DNA from 3 places in the Streptosporangium sp. NPDC049248 genome. Region 1 is predicted to be linked to each of the others. Evidence: riboswitches for the same ligand, from Rfam matches in the RefSeq annotation. Region 1 holds a riboswitch; each other region holds the start of a gene.

Region 1 (7,568 bases):
GCGGCGGTGCCAGACGCGGGCCATGATGACGCCGTGCCTGAGCGCGGCGTACATCTCGTAGAACTCCATGTCGCGCGGCTTATATCCCGTTATTTCTTGATACGTCTCGCAGACGTCCTCGCGCCGCATGAAGTCGGGCAGGCCGGGCAGTTCCATGACCTCGGCGATCTCCTGGAAGAACCGGTGCAGAAAGATCATCCAGGCGAGGTCCAGCTCGCGGGGGGCGATCGCGGCCATCTCCCAGTCCAGCACCGCCACCGGGGTGAAGTCGCGGTACATCACGTTCCCGATGCGGGCGTCGCCCCAGCTCAGCACGTCGGGCCCCGGATCGTTCGGCCAGTGCTCGCACAGCCAGTCGAACGCCCGCTCCAGCAGCGGGATGCGCATCGAACCGTGTGCCCACTCGTAGTAGGACCGCTGGTCGTCGACGTGCCTGCGCAGCGCGGACTCGCCCGTGCCCGCGATCTCCAGCGGGCGCAGCTCCTCCACGGTGAACGGGGCGTCGTGCAGTCTGGCCAGGATCTCGACGCTCTGCCGTTGCAGCCGTGTCCGGTCGGCGGGGGAGGCGTCCAGCAGCCAGCCCTCGAAGGTGTAGGGCAGGACGTCCGGCGGCACGTCGCCGGTGAGCCGCTCCATCACGAAGAACGGGGTGCCCATCGGTGCGGGGTCGGGCTCGTACCACAGGGTCCGGGGCGCGAGCACCCCGGCGCGCTCCCTGACCATCCGCATGACCTCGAACTGCCTGCCGAGGTCGTAGCTCGGGAAGACCGGCACGGCCTCGCTCGCCGGGGCCATCCGGGCGACGCAGCCGATCTCCCGCCCGCCCTCCGCCGCCGTCCAGGAGGCGTCGAAGAGCAGGGTCTCGCTGGACATGCCGTTGCCCGAGGGCGCCGACAGCCGGGAGAGCGTGACGGGGGATCCCACCCTGCCGGAGAGCCAGGAGCGCATCCGTTCGTGTAACTCATCGAGGTCGCGGGTGGATGTCCGCATATCCTCGGCCTGCCGGCGCTGCTGATCCATCGCGCTCTCCCGGGTGGCGTACGTCACAAGGTGATCCGCACAGTCGTAACCTAAGAGCAAGCGCTTGTCCATAAAGAGTTCACGGCCGGGTCGGCCGCCGTCCGCCTTACGGTCAGGTCGGGGTCAGGGTGCGGTAGCCGTACCCTTGACGTGAAGACCGATCCGAGTAGGGGCCGTGATGAGTTCAGCCGGAGAGGGCCTGTCTCGTCCGTTACCCGAGCAGGTTCGCTTACACGTCGTGGAACTGGCGTCCCAGATCCTCGGCTCCATGCCCGCCGCCTCGGTGCCGCCGCCGCTGAAGGGGATCGCCAGATTCGACCCTCGCAAGCGCGCCAGGCTGGGGGGCGCGCCCATCGCCGCGCAACTGGAGACCGACAAGAAGTTCCGCGAGCTGGTCGCGGAGACGCTGACCGCGGGCTGGCCGGAACTGATCGCGAGTCTCGCCGAGGGCGCGGTCCCGCCGGCCGCCGAGCCCGTCATGGTGGCCGCGGCCGCCTACCTGACCCGGCCGCCCGGCTGGGCGGACATGGTGGAGGCGGCCCGCGCGGACCTGGAGCGATCGGCCGCCGCCGCCGAGGACTCCGCGCAGGAGCAGACGCTCTCCCGGCTGCGCGAGCAGTTGGCCGGCCAGAAGAGCGCGGCCAAGGAGGAGTCCGAACGGCTGCGCGAGCAGCTCAAGGCCTCGCGCTCGGAGGTCTCCGACCTGCGCCGCAGGCTGCACGAGGCCCGGGAGCGGGCCAGGGCGGCCGAGGCGCGTGCCGCCGAGGCCTGGGAGGCGGCGGAGGAGGCGAAGACCGCCGCGGTCTCGGCGGGGAGCAGCGTGGAGAGCGAGCTGCGCCGCCTGCGCGAGCGGCTGGCCGACGCCGAGCGTCAGCTGGAGTCGACGCGCAGGGCGGCCCGCGAGGGCCGCAGCGTGGAGGACACCAAGGTCCGCATGCTGCTCGACGCCCTGCAGGACGCCGCCGCGGGGCTCCGCAGGGAGCTCGCCCTGCCCTCCGGCATCCACCGTCCCGCCGACTCGGTGGCCTCGGTGGCGCCGGGCAGGCAGGGGGTCCAGGCGGTTCCCGCGCGGGCGCTCGCCGACGACGACCCCGCCCTGCTCGACCAGCTGCTCGCGCTGCCGCAGATCCACCTGATCGTCGACGGCTACAACGTGACCAAGACCGGTTACGGTACGTTCACCCTCGCCGACCAGCGCAATCGCCTCCTCACCGGCCTCGGTGCGCTCTACGCGCAGACCCGAACCGAGCTGACCTGCGTTTTCGACGGCGCCGAGCTGAACGGGCCGGTCCCGGTGTCGGCCCCCAGGGGGGTGCGCGTGATGTTCAGCGCGCCGGGGCAGATCGCCGACGACCTGATCCGCCAGCTGGTCCGCGCCGAGCCCACGGGACGCGCGGTCGCGGTGGTCTCCTCGGATCGGGAGGTGGCCGAGTCGGTCCGCAGGATGGGCGCCCGGCCGGTCCCCTCACTGCTTCTTCTCAGGCGTCTGGGACGGGCGTGAACCTTTTCCGGTGATGGCGCATCGAACTACCGGAAGGTATTTCGATCTCCCCAGGGGCACTCGATGAAGAAGATCATAACGCTCGCCGTCGCCGTGCTGGCCATCGGGGCGACCGTCGCCACCCCCGCCGCGGTCGCGGCGGCCGGCATCCCCAAGGGCTTCTTGCTCTATGAGAAGGACGCGGCGAAGAAGCCCGTTCTCGCCGAGAGCAGCTGGAAGGTCAGCGACTCGGCCAAGGTCCGGCTGGCGATCAACCCGTGCGACCGGGCCACGCTGGCCAGAACCGGCCGGACGGCCGCGCGGACGGTGACCTACACCAGCGTCCCGGACTTCCAGAAGGTCGAGCAGGTGATCCTGTACCGCTCGAAGGCGGCCGCCGCCGGAGCGGTCGCCCAGGTGCGCTCCGCCCTGACCGCCTGCCGCTCCAACACCAACGGGGGCTCCGCCTACCGCTACGTCTCCTCGCGCCTGACCGGGCTCGGAGACGAGGCGCTGAAGGTCTCCGGGCAGGTCTACTACAAGGGGAAGGCGGGCGTGGGGGGTGACCGGAGCGTGCTGGTCAGGAAGGGCAACGCGGTCCTGGTCTACCTCTGGGCCGGGGAGTACTACAAGCCCGCGCGGAGCGACTGGGCCACCCAGTTGCGCGACGCCAGAAAGATGACCGGAAAGATCTGCGGCGTCGCCGACTGCTGAGGGGCGCCCCCGGTGCTCGCCCGGGATATCGGAGCTGCCACCTGCGGCAATAGCGCAAAACATGTGAAAAGGTGATCTAAACCTTACTTGTTCTGTACTATTCGCCGCAGGTCTGTGCAGTCTGGAGGCGTTGACGTGGCCGTGGCGGGTATGCCGGTTGGACTCATTCGGATACCGGTGGCGGCCGGGCTCGCCCTCGCGATGCTGATGACGCCGGTGAGCGGGGCCTCCGCGGAGCCGAAGCCGACGCTCGCCCAGGCCAAGAAGAAGCTGGAGAAGCTCAACGAGCAGGCCGACCAGATCGTCGAGAAGTACAACCAGGCCTCGGAGAAGTGGAAGCGGGCCAGGAAGAAGTACGCGACGCTGAACAGCGAGCTCGCCCGGCAGAGCGAGCAGGTCGCCGGGCTGCGTAAGGAGCTCGTCGCGATGGCGGTCAGCACCTACCAGTTCGGCGCGGTCAACAGCTGGGAGGGCATGGTCTACCAGACCGACCCCGGCGCGCTGCTGAGCGGCCTGGCCTCGGTCGACCAGATGTCGGCCTCCCGGGCCCAGTCGCTGAGCGCCTTCGACGAGGCCACCAAGGCGCTGCGGCTCAACAGGAACCTGGCCAAGGGCGCGCTGAGCGAGGCCGACGAGACGCGCGACGAGCTGGCCAAGGAGAAGGCCAAGGCCGACAAGATGGTCAAGGCTCAGACGAAGCTCCTGCGCGAACTCAACGTCTTCAAGGCGGGTAACCCCGAGAGCGGCGGAATCCAGTACACCGGCTCCGCCTCGGGAAACGCCCGCGCCGCCCTGCAGTTCGCCTTCGCACAGGTCGGCAAGCCCTATCAGTACGGCGGCACGGGCCCCGGCGGCTGGGACTGCTCGGGCCTGCTCCAGGCCGCCTGGCGCAACGGGGGAGTCAGCCTGCCGCGTACCACCTGGGAGCAGTGGAGTTGGGGCGCGAACCGCAAGGTCTCGCTGAACGACCTCCAGCCGGGCGACCTCATCTTCAGTGAGGGCCTGGGCCACGTCAGCATGTACGCGGGCAACGGCCAGATCGTGCACGCCCCGCAGACCGGCGACGTGGTCAAGGTCGTCCCGCTCTCGGCCTACGGCCGTCGCCTCGTCGGAGCCGTCCGCCCCTGACGCACGGCGCGCGGGTCCCAGTGGCCGGAAAACCGGGTGCGCCGCCCGCGGCGGCGCTGTCAGCATCGGAAAATGATCACTTCATGGATGCTCGACGAACTCGCCCATGCCGGTCCCGAGCACCTCGACGCCGCGTTCGTCGCCGGGTTCGACCGCAAACAGGGCAGGCCCGATCCGGGGGAGGATCTCGCCGCGCTCGCCGGGCGCGGCGTGGGGGAGACGGCGACGGTCGTGGAACTCGGCGCGGGGACGGGGCAGTTCGCCCTGGCCGCGGCGCGGCGGTTCCGGCGGGTGGTGGCGGTTGACGTCTCCCCGGCGATGCACGACTTCCTGACCGTCCGGGCCGCCGAGGACGGCCTGGCCAACATCGAGTGCGTGCGGGCGGGTTTTCTCTCCTACGAGCACGCGGGGCCACCCGCGGACGCGGTCTACACCCGTCACGCCCTTCATCAGCTCCCCGACTTCTGGAAGGCGGTCGCGCTCGACCGCATCGCGCGGATCGTACGGCCCGGGGGCGTCCTGCGCCTGCGCGACCTGATCTTCGATTTCCGGCCGGCCGAGGCCGGCGCCGTGCTCGGCCGCTGGCTCGACGGCGCGGCCGACGATCCCGCGCTGGGCTACACCCGCGAGGACTACGCCGAGCATCTGCGCACCGAGTACAGCACCTTCCGATGGCTTCTCGAACCGATGCTCGACGCAGCCGGGTTCGAGATCGTCCAGGCGGACTTCAGGGAATCGATCTACGGCGCCTACACGTGCGTCCGGCGCTGACGCGTGCTCGGCGGCGGGGGAGGGCCCCTCACGGCTTCAACCGTGAATGATGGTAAATGTGATGAACATTACAGAAATCGTGATTTGTCGGGTGTGATTCCAGAGGTGTGACGAGGGTCATATCTCAATAGCATAAATGGCCATTAAGCAGGGGTAACGGGAAGATCACGAACGCTTGTCGATCTTCTTGTTTGGCGAATGCTTTGCCGAAAGTTGGAGATCGGGGTAACTTCTGGCCTCGCGACGTGCAAGCCATGCCGTCGCGGTGAATGTCGGTCTTCGGGCCGGTGTCCCTATAGAAATCCAACCGGCCGCCGCTCCCCCGCCGGGGGCGGACCTCATCGCGGCGGCCCGCCGAATCCACGCAGCCAGGAGGCATGGAACCGGGGACCCAAAAGGCCCGAGACAACGTGGCCAGGGGTGAATCAGCGCATTTGCGCCGTAGGGCATCTTCCCAGCCCGAACCCGTCAGCTAACCCGGTAGGCATCAGTGGAAGCACCAAGGAGAAATCCTGTCTACCACCCCGTGTAACACCCGTCTATCGCGCCTTTTCCGCCTTTCCCTCGGCGGTGTCGCCCTCACCTTGACCGCCTCAGCCGGAGCGGTCACCCTGGGGTCGACGGCGGCCGGAGCGACGACGGACAGCACCCCTGAGATCCTGGTCAACACCGCGGCCGGAGTCTCCGAGCAGACCGATCGGGCTGCGCACAAGGCCAAGGCCGGTACCAAGGTCAAGACCAAGATGAGCAGGGCGGCCCTGCAGAAGGTTCGGGCCCGCAAGGCCGTTTCGACGGCCAAGAAGCAGATCGGCGATCCGTACCGGTGGGGTGCCTCCGGTCCCGGCGCGTTCGACTGCTCGGGGCTCGTCAAATACGCCTGGCGCAAGGCGGGCGTGTCCATCCCCCGGATCACGCACAGCCAGTACCGGGCGATCAGGAAGAAGGTCTCGTGGAGCCACCTGCGCCCCGGTGACCTGATGTTCTTCAGTGGAAAGGGCCACGTCGGCATGTATGTCGGCAAGGGCAGGATGGTCCACTCGCCGAGCAGCGGCAAGACGGTCCGGATCGTGAAGCTGGAGGGGTACTACAGGTCCTCCTTCGCCGGAGCGGTCCGGCCCGGAGCCTGACCCGGGCAAGGGGCGCCGGCCCCGTTCCTCACATGTGGAGGGGCGGGGCCGCTCCGTTTCCGGTAGGGGCCGCGAGCGTGCCGCCCGGGCGGATCCGCGCCTCCGGCAAGGAGCGTCGCGATGCCGGTCGATCGACGGCCCCTGGCCCGGAGGCCGGAGCACCGGCCGGCATTCCGATAACATCGACTCGTTATGTCCGTCCCGAAGGGGCGCCGCACCGTGCTCGCCGGGATGCTGGCGCTGATGAGCGTGGGCCCGTCGGCCGGGACGGGACCTCTCCTGGCCGGAGCCGGCCCGCTTCCTCACGATCCTCTCCAGCGCGCCGGAGAACTCCCCGTCGGCCTTCGAGACCTGTGGCCCGGCGCCGCCGTCGTCGTCCGGGGTGAGTACTCCCTCGTGATCGGCCACGACCTCGCGCCCGCCGTCCTGCGGGACCTGGCCGCCAGGGCCGACCGGGCCCGTCGCGCGGTCGCGGCGATCTGGGGGCCGGTCCGAGCGGTGATCCTGTTCCCCGCCACCGATGCCGAGGCCGCGGCACTCGCCGGAGCGGAGAGCACCCGGGGCCTGGCCGCGATGGCGACCGCGGACCGGGTGATCGTCCTGCCTTCGGGCTACGCGAGGCTCACCATGACCGGCAGGGACGTGGTGATCACGCACGAGCTGGTGCACGTGGCCACCGGCGCGACCCGCGGCGGCCGGGTGCCGATGTGGCTGTCGGAGGGCTTCGCCGACTACGTCGGCTACCGCGATGCCGGAATCCCGGTACGGACGGCCGCCGCCGAGCTGGCCGCCGAGGTGCGCGCCGGAGTCCTGCCCGCCCGTCTCCCGGGCCCCGCCGACTTCGCCCCCGGCGCTCCGCGGCTCGCACAGGCGTACGAGGAGGCCTGGCTCGCCTGCCGGTTCATCGCGGAGCGCTTCGGTGAGAAGGCCCTGGTGAGGCTCTACGGTGGCGATGTCACCGACACGCTCGGCCTGTCGCCCGCCCAACTCACCGTGGCGTGGCGTGACTATCTCGGAGAGGAACTCGCCTGACATCCTTGTGTCCTTCCCGGTCCAGGCCCCACCTGGCGGATCTCGCCGTGGCGAGGAGCGGTCGGCGGGTGCCTCGCAGGGCGCGGGAGGGAGCCGCGGCGTGCCGCGGTGACCGGTGACGACACGGCGAGGCGCCGTCCGGCCGACCGCGGCAGGCGGAGGATCCAAAGGACGGGGCCCAGGGTTCGGGCTCCACGCTGGAGGTGTTTGATGACGCTGAGCACGACGGACGCGCCCTCGGGTGTGCGGTCGGCGGGGTGGGCGCTGGCCGCGCTGGGGGTGGTCACCCTGGCGGT
Region 2 (7,568 bases), on a different contig from region 1:
CACTTTCAACTGAAATTTATGAGTATGTGGCAATGGAGCGTGTGCCGCAGCAGGCCGATGCGGCCGATGCTCAGGGAGCCGTGGCCGGGAGGGCTCGGCGGTTCGCCGTCGCGGGCGGCGCCCTTGTCGTCGTGGCACTGCTCGCGTACTGGCTGGGAAGCAGCGGTGGGAACGGTGAGGAGGCCGCGCCCAGGCCGAGCGCGACGCCGACGCCCAGTGCGATGCTCACGGTGCCCGACGTCTTCAAGAGGGTCGGGCCGTCGGTGGTGGTCATCCAGGCCGGGAAGTCGCTTGGAACCGGGGTGATCGCGGCCGAGGACGGGACGATTCTGACGGCCCACCACGTCGTCAAAGGCACTTCGAACAAAGGCGCAGAGAACGTCACCGTGACGTTCGCCGACGGCACCAGGACGAAGGCCGTTGTCGCGTCGTCGAATCCCAAGCTCGACGTCGCGACCCTCAAACCCGCGAAACTGCCGGAGATCGTCATCCCGGCGACGCTCGGCGGCACCGCGACCGTGGGCGTGCCCGTCGTGGCGATCGGCAATCCGCTGGGCCTGACCTACAGCGTCTCCACCGGCGTCGTGTCGGGCCTGAACCGGACCGCCAAAGACGGCGGCCTGAACGGGCTCATCCAGTTCGACGCCTCCGTGAACCCGGGCAGCTCCGGCGGTCCCCTCCTGGACGCCCGCGGCCTGGTCATCGGGATCGTCGTCTCGATCGCCGACCCGGGAGGAGACGAGGCGTTCGCCGGCATCGCGTTCGCGGTGCCGATCGGCGCGGCCCTGGGCGGTGGCGAAGGCGACGGCCCGCCGGGCGGCGGGCCCGAGATCTGACCGAAGCGTCACGAGAAGGAACACCATATGACCTCGACCAAGCCCTCCAAGTCGGCCCATCCGCTCGAACATGTGCTGTTCGAGGTCAAACGCACGATCGTCGGTCAGGACGTCCTGCTGGAGCGCATGGCCGTCGCGTTGGTCGCCGACGGCCACCTGCTCGTCGAGGGCGTGCCGGGCCTGGCCAAGACGCTCGCGGTGAGGTCGCTGGCCGCCGCGATCACCGGGAGTTTCCAGCGCGTCCAGTTCACCCCCGACCTGGTGCCGGCCGACCTCGTGGGGACGCGGGTCTACCACCAGCACTCCGGGGAGTTCAAAACCGAGCTCGGCCCGGTGTTCGCGAACCTGCTGCTGGCCGACGAGATCAACCGCGCCCCCGCCAAGGTGCAGAGCGCCCTGCTGGAAGTGATGCAGGAGCATCAGGTGACGATCGGCCGTGAGACGTTCCGGGTGCCCGAGCCCTTCCTGGTCATGGCGACGGAGAACCCGATCGAGTCGGAGGGCACCTACCCGCTGCCCGAAGCGCAGGTCGACCGTTTCATGATGAAGGTGGTCGTCGACTATCCGACGCAACCCGAAGAGCAGGCGATCGTCGAACGAGCGCTGCGTCCGCCCGAGCCGCCGCGGCCGATGGTGACGGCCGAGGACCTGATCGCGATGCGGGCCCGCGCTCAGCAGGTGTACGTCGATCCGGCGATCGTCGACTACGCGGTACGGCTGGTCTCCGTGACGCGTTCCCCCGCGACGGCCGGGCTCGGCGAGCTGGAACGGTATGTCACCTACGGGGCGAGCCCGCGGGCGTCCATCGCGCTCGTCACGGGCGCCCGGGCGCTGGCGTTCCTGCGCGGCCGCACCTACGTCCTGCCGCGCGACCTGTCCGAGCTCGCGCTCGACGTGCTGCGCCACCGCCTCGTGCTGTCCTACGAGGCCCTCGCGGACGACGTCGACGCCGACACGATCATCACCAGGGTGCTCGGGGCCGTCCGGGCGCCCGACGTCGTCCTGCAGAACCGCTGAGCCGCCATGGCCGCCGCACCCGAGAGGCTCCTGCTGCGCCTGGAGTGGAAGGTCGTCCGCAGACTCGACGGCCGGCTCCAGGGCGCGCACCGCACCGCGCACCGCGGCTCCGGGATCGACTTCACCGGGTTGCGCCCCTACGGCGACGGTGACGACGCCCGGCACATCGACTGGAACGTGACCGCACGGCTGGACGAGCCGCACCTGCGAGTGTTCACCGAGGACCGCGAGCTGACGGTGTGGCTTGTCCTCGACCGGTCGGCGTCGATGGCGGCCGGCCGACCGGGGCGCGGCAAGCGCGACGTACTCGCCGAGCTCGCGCTCGTCCTCACCCGGCTGTTCGGCCGGGGCGGCAACCGCGTCGGCGCCCTGCTGTTCGACACCGGGATGCTGCGCGTCGTGCCGCCCGGCACCTCCCGGCGGCACGCGCTGCGGATCGGCGCCGAGCTGGAACGCACCTCCACGGCGCGCGGCGGCGCCACCACCGACCTGGCGGAGATGCTCGATGCGGCCGGACGGCTCGCGCGCCGCCGCGCACTCGTCGTGGTGCTGTCGGACTTCATCGGCGACGGCGACTGGGAGCGCTCGCTCCAGCGCCTGGCCCGGCGGCACGAGGTGGTCGCCCTGCGGATCGCGGACACGGCCGACGACGTGCTGCCCGAAGCCGGGTTGATCGTGGTCGAGGACGCCGAGACCGGCGAGCAGCTCGTCGTCGACTCCGCCGACCCGCTGTTGCGGGTCCGCTTCCGCGCCGCCGTCGACGCCCGCGACGCCCGGCTCGAGGCGGGCATGCGCCGGGCCGGGGTGCCCGTCCACCGCATCGACACCGACCGCGATCTGGCCGAGGCGCTCGTCGAGGTCGTCGCGCGAACCGGGGACCGGTCGCCATGACCGAGCCTGCCGAGGTCATCGACGGACATGTGAGGCCGGCCTCATGACCCTGTCCTCCCCGCTGCTGCTGGCCGTCGGACTGCTCGTCACGGCGGTGCTCGCCTGGGCCGCCGTCGTCTCGGCGCGCCGCCGGACGGCCGCCCTCACCGCGGCCGGGGTCGCTGTGCCGGGCAGCCGCCGGACGTACCTCGGAGTCGGCCTGACGATCGCCGGCGTCGGGGTACTCGCGATCGCCACCGCCGGACCGGCGGCCATGGTGCCGGTCCCGCGGACCGCGGGCACCGTCATCCTCGCCATCGACGTCTCCAACAGCATGGGGGCGGACGACGTCGTGCCCACTCGGCTGGCGGCCGCGCAGCGGGCGGCCCGCGCGTTCGTGGCGGCCCAGCCCGACAGCGTCGACATCGGAGTCGTCGCGTTCGAACGGGGCGCGCTCACCACCGCGCGGCCCGACGCCGACCACTCCGTCGCGCTCAAGGCCATCGACCGGCTGAAGATCACTGGCGGCACCTCGCTGGGGACGGCCATCACGGCCTCGCTGTCGGCGATCACCGGCAGGCAGGTGGCCGTCGGCCGCGACGGCGCCGCCCCCGACATCGGCTACTGGCCGTCGGCGACGATCGTGATGTTCTCCGACGGCCAGAACCAGGGCGCGGACGTCGAGCGCGCCGCCACCGTGGCCCAGCGGGCGGGCGTCCACATCCACACCGTCGGGGTCGGCACCACCGCCGGGGCGACGGTGCGGGTCGACGGTTACCACCTGCGGACCTCGCTCGAGGAGGACACCCTCACCTTGATCGCGCAGACCACCGGCGGCGCCTACCACCCCGCCTCCGACACCGCGCGGCTCGACGGGATCGCCGACACGATCGACCTGCGGCTCACCGTCTCCGACGAGCCGCTGCCCCTCGCCGGCGGGCTGATCGGGCTCGCCCTCGCGCTGCTCACCGCGGGCGCGGCGCTCACCGTGCTCCGGTCCGGACGGGTGATCTGAATGTCGTTCTCGTGGCCGTGGGCACTGCTGTCCATCCTGGTCATCCCGCTGATCTTCGCGATCCGCGAGTGGGCGCGGCGCCGCCGCCGGCGGGCCGCTGTGCGCGTCACCTCGATCGCGCTTGTACGCAGCGCCCTGCCCGGCCGTACGCGCTGGACGCGGAAGATCCCCGCGGCACTGTTCGTAGCCGGACTCGCGCTGCTCGCGGTCGGGGCCGCGCGACCACAGGCGTCGGTCCCGGTGCCACAGACGTCGGCGACGATCCTGCTCGCCTTCGACACCTCCGGCTCCATGTGCTCCACGGACGTCGACCCCAACCGCATCACCGCCGCGAGGAAAGCCGCCGCCGAGTTCATCGAGTCGCAGCGGGGCGGGCCGCGCATCGGCCTGGTCACCTTCGCGGGCACCGCGGGTCTGCTCGTCCCGCCCACCGACGACACCGACTCGCTGATCGAGGCGCTGGACGGCCTCACCGTGTCCCGGGGCACCGCGATCGGGCAGGCCGTGCTCACCTCGATCGACGCGATCGCGGAGGTCGACCCGTCGGTCGCCTCCACCGGGGCGAACCCCGGCGGCGGGTCAGGCTACGCCGGTGCCGCGATCGTCGTGCTCACCGACGGCGCCAACACCCAGGGCGTCGACCCGCAGCTCGCCGCCCAGGAGGCGGCTCTGCGCCGCGTCCGTGTCTTCACCATCGGCTTCGGCACCACGAACCCGGCCCCGATGGTCTGTGACAACTCACAGTTCGACGGCCGCGGATTCGGCGGCTGGGGCGGCGGCTTCGGCGGTCGCGGCGGATTCGACAGGGGCCGCAACCCCCGTGTCATCGACGAGCCCGCACTCAAGCGGATAGCCCAGAGCACCGGCGGCTCCTACCACCGCGCTGAGAACGCCGACCAGCTCCAGAGCGCCCTCGACGCCCTCCCCGGCAGCTTCACCGTCATCCGGCAACAGGTCGACACGGCCCCCGCCTTCGCCGCCGGCGGCGCCGCCCTCATCACCGCGGCCCTGTCCCTCTCCCTCTGGTGGAATCGCCCCCGGACACCGACCCGCTGACGTACCTGTGGCCGCAACGCCTCAGCGGTCCCCGCGGGGACGGCGCTAGTACATCGAGATGTGCGGGTGGTCGTAGTGGTTGGCGGTGATGCCGCCGCGGTTGGACATGGTTCTCCAGCCGGAGCCGTGGTTGATGCGCTGGCGCCAGATCACGTACTTCACCCCGAGCTTGGCCTTGTTCTTGATGGCCCAGGCGGCGATCTCGTCGCCGAGCCGGAGATTGGCGGCCGAGGGCATCGTGCCGCCGGTGCTCATCATGAAGTCGCAGGCGCGGCCGAGGGGGTGCTCGCCGCCGTCGTTCGCGGACCGGTAGCAACCGACCGAGTACGGGAGGTCGAAGCGTCTCTTGACGGCCTCACGCATGATCCGGGTCCGATCGGTGATGTTGTCGGCGCCGGTGGGGAGTTGCGGGGCCCAGCTGCCATCGGCGCGGCGGCCGGAGCCGACGGGGGCGAGCTGGTCGAGCTTGTTCTTGATGTCCTTGATCACGTCTTCGACCTCGTCGCGTTGGGTCTGCATCTCTCTGGCCTCCTTACCGATGTCGTCGGTGAGCTTGGCGGCCGTCTCGGTCGCCCTCTTCCTGCGTTCGAGGCTCTCGGCGAAACCCTGCAGGTGGGCGCTCTGCTGGGCGGTGAGCTGCTCCATCACCGCGGCTCCCCCCATGTCGTCGGCGAACAGCAGCGCGGGCAGGCCGCCGGTGCTGCTCTGGTAACGGAGCTGGACTATGGAGTCGACCTGTTTTTCCGCCCTGGCGTAGAGGTCCTCGGCCCTGGCCAGGTTCTGCTTGGCGACGGCCTCGGCCTTCTGCGCCTTCTTGAGGGACTCGCGCTTGGCCGCGTAGGCTTCGATCAGCGAGTCGACCTTCTTGCCGAGTTTGGCCAGCTCGGCGCGGAGCTTGGCCTCGGTCGGCTTGGGCTCCGCGCTTCCCGCGGTGGGGGCGCCGAGGGTGAACGTGGCGATCAGGCTCAAACAAAGGGCCAGAGCCGCATGCCGACGGAACGTGGGGGACGGGGCCGCCACGAACTCTCCTCTCCTTCCGCCTACCGGGTTAGCTGACGGGTTCGGGCTGGAGAACGCCCTTCCACCGAAGTGGTTTCACCCCAGGTGCGGTGGTTCCCCGGCTCCCGGGCGATGCGCCTGGGATTAGGCATATCGGCTGTTGCAGCCGATGTGGGAAGGATAGTAGTGGTAAACACAGGGTCACGCGACTTCAAGACGAGACCAATTGGTGATCAGTTCGTGACAACAGAGCGCAGAAGGTGTGCTGCCTCCTCGGGTAGCACGTCGTTCACGAAGGCGCCCATGGCCGACTCGGAGCCGGCGAGATATTTCAGCTTGTTCGGCGCGCGGCGGATGCTGAACAGCTCCATGTGCGCGTACGACAGGTCGCGACCGGTGTTGACCGGCGCCTGGTGCCAGGCCGCGATGTAGGGCATCGGCACGCCGAACAGTCCGTCGAGGCGGCGGAGCACGTCGGTGTAGAGCGGTCCGAACGCCGCGCGCTCCGCGGGCTCCAGCCCGACCAGATCGGGGACCTGCCGGTGGGGGTAGAGGTGAACCTCCACCGGCCAGCGGGCCGCGGCCGGGACGAACGCCGTCCAGTGCTCGTTCGAGGCCACCACCCGGGTCCCGGCCTCCCGCTCCGCGGCGAGCACGTCGGCGAACAGGTTGCCGCCGGTCCGCTCCCGGTGGCGCCCGGCCGCCCCGAGGGTCAGCCTGGTGCGCGGGGTCACGTAGGGGTACGCGTAGATCTGGCCGTGCGGGTGGAGCAGGGTGATGCCGATCTCGGCTCCCCGGTTCTCGAAACAGAACACCTGCTCCACGCCCGGCATCGCCGACAACTCCGCCGTACGGTCGATCCAGGCCTCCATGACCAGCTCCACCTGCTCGGGGGGGAGCATCGCGAACGAGGAGTCGTGCTCGGCGGTGAAGCAGACCACCTCACAGCGGCCGATCCCGGGGCGGACCTCACTCAACCCGCCGACCTGCTGATAGTCCCCCAGACGGGTGGAGAACGAGGGGAACCTGTTCTCGAAGACCGCCACGTCGTAGGCGGCGGAGGGGATCTCGGTGAGGTTGCCGGAGGTGGAGGGGCAGAGCGGGCACTCGCTGGCCGGAGGCAGGAAGGTGCGGCCCTGGCGGTGTCCGGCCACCGCGATCCACTCCTCGGTCAGCGGGTCGTAGCGCAGCTCGGAGGCGGTGGGGCGGGGCGGCAGGTCGCGCCTGTCGACCGCCCCGCGGTCGGCGTCGTCGCGGTGGTCGAAGTAGAACAGCTCCCGGCCGTCGGCCAGGTGGGTGATCGTACGCTTCATCGGCCGACGCTCTCGCTCTCCTGCTGCGGTTCTGTGATGATCAGCTCTCCCACCGAGGCGGCGAGCTCCTCGCGGGCCTCCCCCGTCAGGCCGGAGTCGGTGACCACGACGTGGGCCTGGGCCAGCTCGGCGATCGTGCTGATGCCGACCGTGCCCCACTTGGTGTGGTCGGCGAGCACCACCAGGCGGTGCGCGGAGGCGACCAGTTCGCGGTTGGTCTCGGCCTCCAGCAGGTTGGGTGTGGTGAACCCGGCTCTGGCGCTCATCCCGTGCACGCCGAGGAAGAGGGTGTCGACGTGGAGCCCCCGGATCGCCGTGACCGCGACCGGGCCGACCAGCGCGTCGGAGGGGGTGCGGACCCCGCCGGTGAGCACGACCGTGCGGTCGGCCCTGGGGGAGCGGTGGAAGACGTCGGCGATCCGGATCGAGTTGGTGATCACGGTCAGCTCGGGCACGTCGGTC
Region 3 (7,568 bases), on a different contig from region 1:
CGACACGACCGCCCTTTGCCGGTACGCCCTCGTCGCGAGGACCCAGCGCGACGCGACCCCCGCCCCGTACGCCCCCTTCGCGAGGACTGACCCGATGCCTCTCCAGCTCACCGGCGCCCCGAGCGATCCGGACCTCATCCGCCTGCCCTGGGACGTCCCGCTGGAGGACTGGCCCGAGCATCGCCTGGTCTCCCTGCCCCGCGGCATCTCCCGGCACGTGGTGCGCTTCACCCGCCTGGCGGGCAGGGTCTATGCGATCAAGGAGATCAGCGAGTACTACGCCAAGCGCGAGTACCGCCTGCTGTGGGACCTGAGCCGGATGGACACCCCGTCGGTCGAGCCGGTGGCCGTGGTCACCGGACGGACCGACGCCGCCGGTGAGCCGCTCGACTCGGCGCTCATCACCCAGCACCTGCAGTTCTCCCTGCCCTATCGGGCGGTCATGTCCGGAACGGTCCGCCCCGAGACGCTCAACCGGCTGCTCGACGCCCTGGCCGTGCTGCTGGTACGGCTGCACCTCAGCGGCTTCTACTGGGGCGACTGCTCGCTGTCGAACGTCCTGTTCCGCCGGGACGCGGGCTCCTTCGCCGCCTACCTCGTCGACGCCGAGACCGGTGAGCTGCATCCCATGATCAGCGAGGGCCAGCGACTGTACGACATCGAGGTGGCGCACACCAACATCTTCGGCGAGATGCTCGACCTGGAGGCGGGCGGGTTGCTGCACTCCTCCATCGACCCCGAGCAGGTCGCCGACTCCATCTGCGAGCGCTACCACCGCCTCTGGGGCGAGCTCACCTCCGACGACATCATCGACGAGGTCGACTGGCACATGGTCGACCAGCGAATCCGCCGGCTGAACTCGCTGGGCTTCGACGTCGCCGAGATGATGGTCCGCCGCAAGGCCGGCACCGGGCGGCTGATCGTCCGCCCCAAGGTGGTGGACGCCGGGCACCACCAGCGCAGGCTGCTGCGGCTCACCGGCCTGGACGTGGAGGAGAACCAGGCCAGGCGGCTCCTCAACGACCTCGACTGCTTCCGCGTGTCGTACGGCCTGCGCCACGAGGACGAGGCGATCGTGGCCCACCGCTGGCTGGCCGAGGTCTTCCAGCCCACGGTGGAGGCCGTCCCGCAGAACCTGCGCGGCAAGCTGGAGCCCGCCCAGTTCTTCCACGAGGTGCTCGACCACCGCTGGTTCATGTCGGAGGAGGCCGGGAACGACGTCGGCCTGCCCAGCGCGGTGAATTCCTATGTGAAGAACATTCTTGTTTTCAAGCCGGACGAAAAGGCGATTATCACCGACCAGCCAACGGGTTGATTTCCACCCGGGGTGTATATCTTCCTACTCGGTTGGTGAATCCTACGCTTTTTCCTATCAAGAACCTGGCTGGAAAGGACGAATCCCGAGAGCTTTCCCTACGCTGACCGGGCGACGCCTGAAGTCGCCGGCAAGGGAGAGCACGTGCTCGGAATCGAAGACTGCCTCACTGAGGTAATGGCCATCCCCGGCGCCCTGGACGCGATCCTCATCGATCAGACCAGCGGGACGGTCGTGGCGACCGGTGGCGCGAGCCGCCACGGTGACGTGGAGCGATCGGCCGCGGGACTGAGCGAGACCCTGCGCGCGACGCTGGACGGACTCGCCGTCACCGCACCGGGCGGCGCGGTCCGGATCGACGACATGATCATAACCACGGACGGCGGCCACCATTTGCTACGGCCGTTGGAAACGCTTTTCGACGGCCCCCTGGTGATTTATGTCAGGCTCGACCTTGAACGGTCGAACCTGGCACTGGCCCGCCACCGCCTCCAGGCCCTTTCCGGCCGCCTGATATCGACGTGAAGCCGTGCCGAGCGTCGAGATCATCCTCAGCGGGCTCGCCAGTGATCGCGCCACCGGCTCGCTCCGCCTCGGCAAGGCGGGCGCCATCTATCTCACCGACGGCCGCGTGACCTACGCCGAGAGCGCGGCGGCCCCCCGGCTGGAGGACCTGCTGGCGGCCTGCCGCGGGATCTCCGCCCACGCCGTACGACAGGCCAGGCAGGCCGCGACCGAGGATCTGCGGGGCGGCGAGCCGCCGGTCGCCGCCCCGCAGATCCTCGGAGGCGACCGGCTCCTCGCCCAGGGGCTGCTCACCAGGGGCGAGCTGGAATTCTGCGTGCTGAGCACGGTGCTCGACGCCAGCTACTTCCTGCTGGAGTCGACCGGGCACCGGCCCAGGTTCCGGCGGGGAGAGCGGCACTGGCTCGGACCGCAGTGGTACTTCGACGCGGCCGGCCTGCTCCGGGAGTGCAAGCGGAGGAAGGCTCAGTTGGAACAGACCTGGCCGTCCGCGGAGCTGGACACGCTCCCGGTCATCCCGCGAAGGCGCATCGCCGCCCAGCGGGTGGTGTTGAGCTCGCTGCAGTGGGAGGTACTGGTCGGCGCCGACTCCACGGCGACCCCGGCCGACCTGGCACGCAGGCTGGGCCGCCCGGCGTACTCGGTGCTGCTCGCCGTACGGCAGCTCGCCTCCCGTGGGCTGCTGCGCGTCCCGGAACCCGACGCGGCCGCCGCACCCGCCGCGCAGGACCCGCTGCCGAGACGGACGAGGGGGGCCTCGGAGATCCCGGCAGCCGGAACGGGCTCCCTCGCGACGCCCGCGTCGCTCCCCGGAGCCACCGGGGACCCGACCGACGTCAACCTGCTCATCCGGCTCAGGAACGCATTGGAGGCACTGACTTGAGCCTGGTTCGATGCCGCCGATAAGGCTGCGGACGCTGAAGCTGATCGGAAGGAGGGTGCCGGTGGAACTGCGTGAGGAGATACGCCAGGAGATGGCGCTGCTGCGAGAGCGCATCCCGGACGTGGACGGGAGCGTCGTGTGCAGCGTCGACGGCCTGACCCTGGCCAGCGATCTGGGCCGTGACATCGCCGCCGAGCAGACCGGCGCGCTCTCCTCCGCGCTCCTGGCCCTCAGCCGCCGGATGACCGACATGGCCGGCAAGGGCACCTTCGAGGAGACGCTGATCTCCGGCACCAACGGCTACACGGCCTGCTACGCCGCCGGACCCAAGATCGTCCTCACAGTCCTGGCACGCCCGGGGACCAATCTCGGGCTGCTCCGGCTGGAGGGCCGCAAGACGGCGGCCAGGTTGGCCGCCATCACCTCGCGTATCTCGATAACCCAGTGATCGGAGACAGAAATGGGCAACATGGACATCTCTCTCAAGGAGATGATGGCGATCGACGGTGCCATCGGCGCGGTCATCGTCGACTACAACAGCGGGATGGCGCTGGGCGCGCTCGGCGGCTCCAAGGATCTCGACCTCCAGGTGGCGGCCGCGGGCAACACCGAGGTCGTCAAGGCCAAGATGCGGACCATGGAGTCGCTCGGCCTCAAGGACGGCATCGAGGACATCCTCATCACGCTCGGCACGCAGTACCACGTGATCCGCCCGCTCTCCGGCCGGAGCGGCAAAGGCCTGTTCATCTACATGGCCCTCGACCGGAACCGGGCCAACCTCGCGCTCGCGCGGCACATCCTGCGCGGCATCGAGGAGAAACTCGAGATCTGATCCTGCCGAGGCCCGTGCCCTTGCGGAAGGGCACGGGCCTCGACAGGAGCTCACCGCCCGGACGTCACCGGGACGGTGAGCTCATCGATCGCGTCGGTGCGGGGTGGGCCGGAGATCGCGCCGGACCTCAACTCTCCTCAGCGACCGCCCTGCGGCGGAGACGGCCGGCGACCAGGTAGGTGCCGCCGCCCGCGGCGAGCACTCCCGCCAGGGCCAGGGAGGCGGCCGTGGAGGGACCGGTCGAGGTCTCGGCCGCCACCGGGGCGGTGGCGCCCAGGTCCCGGACCTCCTGCTCGGCGGCCCCGGCGGCGCCGGACAGGGCGAGCGGCTTGGCGGCGATGATCGCCTCGGGCGCGGTGAGGGGCTCGGACATGATCTTGGGCTTGGCGAACGTCTGGATCGCCTGCTGGGTCTTCACGGACTTCTTGGACTGCTCGGCCTTGACCAGGGCCGTCTGCGGGGGCTTCGCCGGGTTCGCGTCCCGGTAACGCCAGGCACCGGTGGAGAACGCCACGGGGTGGTTCTTCTTGCCCACGCCGTCCCCCCACTTGGTGACCACGTACTTGACGTCGATGTGGCCCATGCCGCCGTTGCCGTCCACGCCGAGCGTGGCGGGGTTGAACCGGCCGCCGGTCAGGTCGGCGAAGGTCTTGGCGTCGAGGTCGATCATGACGCCCGAATTGGAGGGCACGCCGGGACCGCGGTCACCGACGAAGAACTTGGCCTTCTTGCCCTTGTAGACGACGTAGCCCTCGGTGAACAGGGGCCAGCTCGGGCTGGCGATCATGCCCTTCTGCATCGGCTTGCCACTGGCCGGCAGACCGGTGTCGCCGGCCCTGCCCGAGGAGTCGTCCCAGAAGTAGGAGGCCCTGGTCGAGCCCTGGAGGAGCACGACCCCGTTGGCGACCGGCTCGGTGTCCGCTCCGGGGGAGGCGACGGAGGCGGGGGCGGCGGCCGCGGGGGAGGCGGGCAGCGCGGAGACGACGCCGCCGGAGACGAGCAGGCCGGCACCGACGAGGGCGGCGGTGGCGAGGCGGTTCTTGTACGGGAGGCTCTTGGGCAGGCCGTTCTCGGGCAGGCCGAAAGGAAGACGCATGAAGAATGGGCTCTTTCGCGAGGGAACGGGACAACCAGCTGCGACACACGGCAAGAGGTGCACTGGCGGGGACGCGCTCTTCGGAAAAGTGGCGTGGCGAGATCAGCGGGTCGTCACGCGGAGCACGGTCCAGACGCCGCGATCAGGCGCGGCGAAGGAAAGGACGAGGTTCAGGTGGTCGGCACGGGCAGGGCGGGCACCGACGTGGTGACGCGGTGATCCATGAGGGGGATCTCCTCTCCAGCTCGTCTACCGGGTTAGCTGACGGGTTCGGGCGGTGGAGTTGCCCTACCGCCGCACGTTCGCAGCGGATTCACCCCAGGAAAGTGGTTCCCCGGTTCCCTGGCCCCTGGGGGCCGATGGGATTCGACGTCGGCCGGCCGCTCCCTCTTGTGAAGGGCAGGTCGCCAACCGATATCCGTGGACACTACCCGCCGAAATCGGACAAAGCAAAGCAAATGCCATGAAAACCCCAGAAGATCTACCTGCAAGCTTCAAGAAAGCCCCACTGGAGACCCCGTCCCACCAACAGCCGCCCTACCAGCGAGAACGTCTTGCCGATCCCGGGTTTCGCCCCCGGAGCCCCGCATCCGAGACCTTTCCGCCCCCGCGGGGAGCCCGGTCGCCCGAGGGTCGTCCGCACTCGAAGCCCTTTCACGCCCGGAGAGACAGTGGACCACCGCCAAAGACGCGCATCGCCGGAAGCCGCGCCTCCGGGGGCGAGCTCAGTCCCACCAGAACGACCAGGCGTTCCTGCCCTTGATCTGCTCGGCGTAGTCGACGAGGGTCCCCGCGCCCTGGATGATGCTGTCCGGGCAGAACGTCCAGTGCTCCGCGGCGACGTGCAGGGCGTGCTCCGAGGTCGTCGGGGGCGCGGCGACGCTGAGGTCGAGGGTGTTGAACCCCATCCCGACCAGCCGCACCCCGAACCTGTCCTCCCAGCTCCGCACCACCGCCGCGAGCGGGACCATCCACTCGTTGTGGTTCAGGGCGCCCTGCCAGCCCATCACGGCGAGGGCGTCGGCCCCGCGCTCGACCGCGACGAGCCCGAGCGGGGTCCGGCGCTCGGCCACCAGGCCGGCGTACCAGTCGGCGACCACGCCGGGATCGGCGGCGAGCCTTCCCGCCGGGGCCGGACCAGGACATTCGACTCCGAAGGGGTCGAGGATTTCGAGCTGGTCGACGTGCGCCTTGGCGATCCAGTCGGACCAGACCTCGGCCATGAAGGCGGCCGCGTGGTAGTTGTCGATCTCGACGGCGGTGTCCGGGGCGATCTGACCGGCCGACCAGGGCTGCACCGAGTCCTCCAGCAGCACCGGCCACAGGCCGGAGTGCTCGTGCTGCGCCCGCAGCCGTGCCCAGTACTCGCCGGAGACCGCCACCTCGCTGAGCCAGAACGCCGGACGGCGACGAAAGGAGAGCTGAGCGTAACCGGGGTCGGGCCACACCACGTCACCCGGTGGCAGGTCCACCGAGAGCCTCCGGCCCTCTCCCCCGCTGCTCCCGTCGGCCCCGTCAGCGAACAACTGGCCCAGAACTGGCGGAAGCCTCCCACCCTCGCAATCGCTCATTCCTACCGATCCGATCCTGACCACGGACCAATTTTGGCCTGTCAACCATCCCGAGGGACAGTTCTGCCCTGGTCCAGGCAAAAATTATCGGTACGGGAGAGAACGGAGCCTGGCGGGTCTCACCCCTTCTTCACTCCGCGCACGTCGCGCCACACGACGGCCCGGGAAACCGGACCCGGCCGGTCTCTCTCCTTTTCCGCTCCGCGAACGTCGTGCCGCACAGTGGCCATCGGGGACCGTACTCGCCTATTTTGCCGTTGATCACCACTATGGGGACACGCCGGTCGACCGGGCCTCCACCCGCTGATCGGTCGAGCCGGGCACGGCCCGCCCACCGACCTACCGAGGAGACGTTTTCCGATGACCGACCTGGTAACGCTCGGCGAGAGCATGGCGCTGTTCAGCGCGCGGCGCACCGGCCCGCTCAGGCACGCCCGCGACTTCGGGCTCGGCGTGGGTGGCGCGGAGTCCAACGTGGCCATCGGCGTCTGCCGCCTCGGCGGGCGCGCGGCCTGGATCGGCAGGGTGGGCGCCGACGAGTTCGGGGAACTGCTCCGCTCGACGCTGGCCGGCGAGGGCGTCGACGTGCGGGGGATGCTGGTCGACCCCGAGGCGCCCACCGGCCTGATGATCAAGAGCAGGCGTACGTCCGAGGTGGTCGACGTGCGCTACTACCGCTCGGCGAGCGCCGGGTCCCGGCTCCGCCCCGCCGACCTGGACGTCTCGCTGATCCGCTCGGCACGCGTGCTGCACGTCACCGGCATCACCCTCGCGCTGTCGGCGTCGGCCGCCGAGGCGGTGCGGGCCGCGATCGCCGAGGCCCGCGACGCGGGCGCGACCGTGTCGATGGACATCAACTACCGCCGTGCCCTGTGGACACCCGCCGAGGCGTCCGCCGCGCTGCGCGAGACCGTCGCCGCCGTGGACGTCCTGTTCGCCACCGAGGCCGAGGCCAGGTTGATCGTCGAGGGCGACGACCCGCTCGCCCTGGCCCGCACCCTGTCGGACCTCGGCCCGCGCCACGTCCTCATCAAACGCGGCGCCCTCGGCGCGATCGAGCTCTCCGACGGCACCGTACGGCACGCGGAGCCCCACCGGGTCGCCGAGCTCGACCCGGTGGGCGCCGGGGACGCCTTCGCCGCCGGCTGGATCGCCGAGACCCTCGCCGGGGCCACCTCCGAGCGGCGCCTCGCCACCGCCTCGGCCGCCGGGGCCTTCGCGGTGACCGCCGACGGCGACTGGGAGAGCCTCCCCCGCCGTGCCGACCTCGACCTGCTCCGCCCGTCCGACGGGGTCAGCCGCTGATCGAGAACGACGCCGTCCGGCTGTCACTGCGCGGAGAGCAG

Evidence for each region. Region 1 has a riboswitch for cyclic di-AMP ahead of AB0K21_RS31800 (C40 family peptidase). Riboswitches for the same ligand answer to the same signal wherever they lie in the genome.
Region 2: it holds a riboswitch for cyclic di-AMP, as region 1 does, so the genes downstream of both, AB0K21_RS33205 (hypothetical protein) here and AB0K21_RS31800 (C40 family peptidase) in region 1, are expected to answer to the same signal.
Region 3: it holds a riboswitch for cyclic di-AMP, as region 1 does, so the genes downstream of both, AB0K21_RS08655 (hypothetical protein) here and AB0K21_RS31800 (C40 family peptidase) in region 1, are expected to answer to the same signal.

What each region holds. Positions count from the first base shown of each region.
Region 1 covers NZ_JBFAQY010000022.1:131,946-139,513, forward strand. Annotated here, with positions in the region: gene AB0K21_RS31775 (phosphotransferase family protein) at 1-1,020, opposite strand, end outside; gene AB0K21_RS31780 (NYN domain-containing protein) at 1,259-2,521, shown strand; gene AB0K21_RS31785 (hypothetical protein) at 2,585-3,214, shown strand; gene AB0K21_RS31790 (NlpC/P60 family protein) at 3,365-4,342, shown strand; gene AB0K21_RS31795 (class I SAM-dependent methyltransferase) at 4,415-5,113, shown strand; cyclic di-AMP (ydaO/yuaA leader) riboswitch at 5,456-5,615, shown strand; gene AB0K21_RS31800 (C40 family peptidase) at 5,698-6,240, shown strand; gene AB0K21_RS31805 (hypothetical protein) at 6,433-7,272, shown strand; gene AB0K21_RS31810 (M48 family metallopeptidase) at 7,483-7,568, shown strand, end outside.
Region 2 covers NZ_JBFAQY010000024.1:118,401-125,968, forward strand. Annotated here, with positions in the region: gene AB0K21_RS33180 (trypsin-like peptidase domain-containing protein) at 1-836, shown strand, start outside; gene AB0K21_RS33185 (MoxR family ATPase) at 864-1,853, shown strand; gene AB0K21_RS33190 (DUF58 domain-containing protein) at 1,860-2,744, shown strand; gene AB0K21_RS33195 (VWA domain-containing protein) at 2,788-3,738, shown strand; gene AB0K21_RS33200 (VWA domain-containing protein) at 3,739-4,794, shown strand; gene AB0K21_RS33205 (hypothetical protein) at 4,840-5,763, opposite strand; cyclic di-AMP (ydaO/yuaA leader) riboswitch at 5,818-5,954, opposite strand; gene galT (galactose-1-phosphate uridylyltransferase) at 6,027-7,106, opposite strand; gene AB0K21_RS33215 (DeoR/GlpR family DNA-binding transcription regulator) at 7,103-7,568, opposite strand, start outside.
Region 3 covers NZ_JBFAQY010000003.1:434,316-441,883, reverse strand. Annotated here, with positions in the region: gene AB0K21_RS08680 (DUF4032 domain-containing protein) at 95-1,315, shown strand; gene AB0K21_RS08675 (roadblock/LC7 domain-containing protein) at 1,460-1,840, shown strand; gene AB0K21_RS08670 (hypothetical protein) at 1,845-2,723, shown strand; gene AB0K21_RS08665 (roadblock/LC7 domain-containing protein) at 2,785-3,171, shown strand; gene AB0K21_RS08660 (hypothetical protein) at 3,184-3,555, shown strand; gene AB0K21_RS08655 (hypothetical protein) at 3,683-4,651, opposite strand; cyclic di-AMP (ydaO/yuaA leader) riboswitch at 4,883-5,033, opposite strand; gene AB0K21_RS08650 (DUF4253 domain-containing protein) at 5,377-6,123, opposite strand; gene AB0K21_RS08645 (sugar kinase) at 6,583-7,527, shown strand; gene AB0K21_RS08640 (DUF6493 family protein) at 7,551-7,568, opposite strand, start outside.